Regions from separate parts of the Cupriavidus sp. UME77 genome, predicted to be linked through region 1. Evidence: predicted binding sites of a transcription regulator. Region 1 holds the regulator's gene; the other holds the start of a gene.
The links. Region 1 encodes sigma-54, which starts transcription at its own class of promoters, with help from an activator protein. Its sites were predicted from a motif close to TGGCANGNAANCTGCTTT; they were not measured.

Region 1 (2,406 bases):
GCCGCCGCGTGGAAATCGCCCGCGCGCTGGCCTCCGCGCCGCGCTTCATCCTGCTCGACGAGCCCTTCGCCGGCGTCGACCCGATCGCGGTTGGCGAAATCCAGCGCATCGTCAGCTTCCTCAAGGCACGCAATATCGGCGTGCTGATCACCGACCACAACGTGCGCGAAACGCTGGGCATCTGCGACCACGCCTACATCATCAGCGAAGGCGCGGTGCTGGCGTCCGGGCAGCCTGAAGACATCATCGCCAACGAGTCGGTGCGCAAGGTCTACCTGGGCGAGAACTTCCGCATGTAAGGGCGCGCGGCGCCTGCCGCGCATCGCCCCCGGGCGGCTTCAGTGTCGCCTTTTATCCTTCAAACGATCATAGCGACACCAGCGATAGCAATTTCCGTTCCACCAGTACGGAAGTTGGGCATAAAATAGGTCGCATGAAACCGTCGCTACAGCTCCGCCTCTCGCAGCATCTCGCGCTTACGCCGCAACTCCAGCAGTCGATCCGGCTGCTGCAACTGTCCACGCTTGAACTGCAGCAGGAAGTGGAACAGGCGTTGACAGAGAACCCCTTGCTCGAGCGCGAGAACGACTGGCTGGACAGCCCGTTGCGCGTGTCTTCGGACGGCTCGGTGAACCTGCAGAGCGCGCCAGCGCCGGCGCCCGCCGATGGCCAGGGCACCAGCGAGAACCGCCCCGATGGCGCCCCCGAAGCCGACGACAGCTACTCCGACAGCAATGAGGACTACGGCAGCGACTGGAGCCTGGACGACTTCGCCCGCCGCCCGCAAGGCGAAGACGACGAAAAAACCCCGATGCAGCTGCGCGACGCCGAGCCCACGCTGCGTGAACACCTCATGGAGCAGTTGGCGCCGCTCAAGATTTCCCTGCGCGACAAAGGGCTGGCTATCTTCCTGGTCGAATCCCTGGACGATGACGGCTACCTGAGCACCACGCTCGAGGAAATCTGCAGCGAGCTGCCGGAGGAGCTCGAGTTCGAGGTCGACGAGATCCAGGCTGTGCTCACGCTGCTGCAGAGCTTCGATCCGCCGGGCGTCGGGGCGCGCAACGCCGCCGAATGCCTGGCGCTGCAATTGCGCAGGCTCAAGCATCCGCAGCGCGAACTGGCGCTGAGCATCGTCACCAACCACCTCGAGCTGCTGGCGGTACGCGATTACACGCGCCTGAAAAAAGCGCTGCAAGTGGACGAGCCGGAACTCAAGGCGGCACATGAACTGATCCGCTCGCTCGCGCCCTATCCCGGCCATGCCTACAGCCGGCCGGAAGCGGACTTCGTGGTGCCCGATGTTTTTGTTCGAAAGTTGAGCGGCGGATGGATCGCCCACCTCAACCCGGATGTGATGCCGCGGCTACGCATCAACGACATGTACGCGCAGATTTTGCGCGGTGCAAAAGGCGATGCGGGCGCGGCCGGACTGCAGCAAAAGCTGCAGGAAGCACGCTGGTTGATCAAGAATATCCAGCAAAGGTTCGATACGATATTGCGCGTCGCACAAGCCATTGTCGAACGTCAAAAGAACTTCTTCACCCACGGTGAAATTGCGATGCGCCCCTTGGTTTTGCGGGAGATTGCCGATACACTGGGTTTACACGAGTCCACCATCTCTCGGGTGACTACCAATAAATACATGGCAACGCCGATGGGGACTTTCGAGCTGAAGTATTTTTTCGGCTCTCACGTATCCACAGAAACCGGCGGCGCGGCCTCATCAACGGCAATCCGTGCGTTGATCAAGCAATTGATAGGAGCCGAAGACGCTAGGAACCCCTTGTCCGACAGCCGGATTGCCGAATTGCTCGGCGAGCAAGGCTTTGTGGTGGCACGGCGTACCGTTGCCAAATACCGCGAAGCGCTCAAGATTCCAGCAGTCAATCTCCGTAAGACTTTGTAGCCGAGCTGCATCGCCTGCCTGATGCAGCTCTTTCAGAAGGAGAAACGCTATGAACTTCAAGATCAGTGGACACCACTTGGACATCACGCCCCCTCTGCGTGAGTACGTGGAAACGAAACTGGAGCGTATCGTCAGGCATTTCGATCAAGTCATTGGCGTAAGTGTGCTGCTCTCTGTCGACAATACAAAAGAAAAGGACCGGCGGCAGTACGCGGAAATCAATCTACATCTCAAGGGCAAGGACATCTTTGTCGAAGCGCATCATGAAGACCTGTATGCCGCTATCGACGCACTGGTCGACAAGCTCGACCGGCAGGTGATTCGCCACAAGGATCGCGTGCAGAGCCACGACCGTGAAGCGGTCAAGTATCAGATGGCCGCATCGCAGATGCAGCAATGACCGTGCCTGGCGGCCCACATACCGGGCCGTCGGTGTCAGTCCCTTGAAAAACGGAATCAAGCCGCGCCCAGAGCGCGGCTTTTTCGTTGCAGCCCAC
Region 2 (2,406 bases), on a different contig from region 1:
TGGGCAGCGGGCTGCCCGCCTGGGCGTGCATCCAGACCTCGGCGTCGGGGTCGGCGTAATCCTCGCTGTATTTGAGTCCCGTGGTCATGTCCAGCACCTGGCGCACCGTGGCATTGCCGAACGCCGATTGCGCCAGCTCCGGCACGTAGTCCGCCACGCGCTTGCCGGCATCCAGGCGGCCTTCTGCGACCAGCATGGCGCCGAGCGTGCCGATGACCGACTTGGTGACCGACATGGCCGCATGCTGGCCGTCGTCCTTCAGCGCGCCGAGGTAGCGCTCGTAGACAATGCGCCCGCGGTGCAGCACCACGATGCCATCGGTGTAGTTGGCCGCCAGGGATTGCGCCCAGGTCATCGGCCGGGTGGCGCCGATCGGCATGAACTGCAGCGCGTCGATATCGGTGCGCAGTGCGCGCGGCAGCGGCACCGGCGCGCCAAGCCCGCGCGAGACATTGACGGTGGGCATCAGCTCGCGGAAGTGCGACACGCTCCAGCGCAGGGCGGGGAAGCGCCAATAGCTGCCGTCGTCGAAGCGCACCGTGCGCTCGGGTGGCGGTGGCGCGCCTCGCATCCAGCCAAGGCCGGCGGGATCGCTGGCGGCGGCATCGGGTACCGGTGGCGTCGGGGCGTCGGCCCATGCCAGGGGCATCAGCCCGAAACTGCAAAGGGCCAGCGCGATCGCCGCGCCGCGGGGAACGCCGGTGCTCATCATCGAGACCACCTCCAAAAGTCAATGGGCTGCGTGCAGGCCGCCCAGCGGATCATAAACCACGCGATAGCGGAGCCGGCCCATGACGCACCACATTGCGGCTTGGTCCTTCGCGTAGGCACTGTTTAGGGCTGCTCGCGCCGCCCTATGGTGCGATATGTCTATCTGTCTTACATGGCATGTCTCCTGCTTCGTTGGTCTGCAACGCCCTCATGTATACAACCTGGGATACAAGCGATGACCAGCAAGACGCCTCTGCGCCGATCCGCCGCCAGCCTTGGCAGTTGCCGAACCCTGCCTGAGTGGCAACAGCTCTACAAGACGCAAGGCGCGTCGCCCGCGGACGTGCTGGCGCCGTTCCTGGACCTGGACGCCGCGGACCCGGCCTGGATCGCGCGGCTGGATGCGGCGCGGCTGCAGTCCCAGCTGGCTGCGCTGGCGGCGCGCGTTGAAGAAGCGGGCGGCAAGCTCGATGCGTTTCCCCTCTACGGCGTGCCGTTCGTGGTGAAAGACAACATCGACGTGGCGGGGTGGCCCACCACGGCGGCGTGTCCCGCCTTTGCGTATGTTGCCAAGCGCGATGCCGGCGCGGTGGCGCGGCTGCGCGCGGCCGGGGCCATCGTGGTGGCCAAGGCTAACCTGGATCAGTTCGCCACCGGCCTGGTGGGCGTTCGTTCGCCCTACGGCGCGGTGCCCAACACCTTCGATGCGGCGTACGTCAGCGGTGGCTCCAGTTCGGGCTCGGCGTCTTCGGTGGCGCGCGGCTGGGTGCCGTTCTCACTCGGGACCGATACGGCGGGGTCGGGGCGCATTCCCGCGGCATTCAACAATATCGTGGGCCTCAAGCCGACCCGGGGCTGGCTCTCCACAGCCGGCGTGGTGCCGGCCTGCCGCACGCTGGACTGCGTCTCCGTGTTTGCGCTGACGGTTGACGATGCCGCGCTGGTGGCGGAGATCGCGGGCGGCTTTGACCACGACGATCCTTACTCGCGCACCTATCCGCAGAGCGCGCCTGCCGCGCTGGCGCCATCGCCCGTGCTGGGCATTCCCGATCAGCTGGCATTCTTTGGCGATACGCAGGCGCAGGCCAGTTTCAAGCAAGCGCTGGCGGACTTGCAGGCGATGGGCGCCAAGCTGGTGCCGATTGATTTTTCGCCATTCGCCGAGCTGGCCGCACTGCTCTACCAGGGGCCATGGGTGGCCGAACGCTTCCTGGCGGTGAGCCAGCTTCACGCCAGCCAGCCGGAAGCCATCGATCCGGTCGTTCGCGTGATCGTCGAGGAAGCGGGCCGCTATAGCGCGATGGATGCGTTCAGCGCCGAGTACCGGCGCGCGGCGCTGACCCGCGCTATCCACCTGGCGCTGGCAAAGGTCGATGCGCTGGTGGTGCCGAGCGCGCCGTCGATCTATACGCTGGCCGCCGTGCAGGACGATCCGATCCGCCTGAACGCGCGGCTTGGCACCTATACCAACTTCACCAACCTGGCCGACCTGTCGGCGCTGGCGCTGCCGGCCGGTGCGCGCGAGGACGGCCTGCCGGCGGGTATCACGCTGATCGCCCCCGCATGGTCGGACCGCGCGCTGGCCCGCTTTGGCCGGCAGTGGCAGGCGGCGCAAGCGTTGCCGCTGGGCGCCACCGCGCGGGCTTGTCCCGCCGGAGCACAGCGCGCCACGCCGGTCACGCCGGGATCGGTGCG

Region 2: the regulator sigma-54 is predicted to act here: its motif matches at 885-902, upstream of atzF (allophanate hydrolase).

What each region holds. Positions count from the first base shown of each region.
Region 1 covers NZ_LZZU01000031.1:22,579-24,984, reverse strand. The annotation lists gene lptB (LPS export ABC transporter ATP-binding protein) at 1-299, shown strand, start outside; gene A9975_RS11710 (RNA polymerase factor sigma-54) at 434-1,909, shown strand; gene hpf (ribosome hibernation-promoting factor, HPF/YfiA family) at 1,959-2,309, shown strand.
Region 2 covers NZ_LZZU01000032.1:111,598-114,003, reverse strand. The annotation lists gene A9975_RS12415 (serine hydrolase) at 1-649, opposite strand, end outside; gene atzF (allophanate hydrolase) at 947-2,406, shown strand, end outside.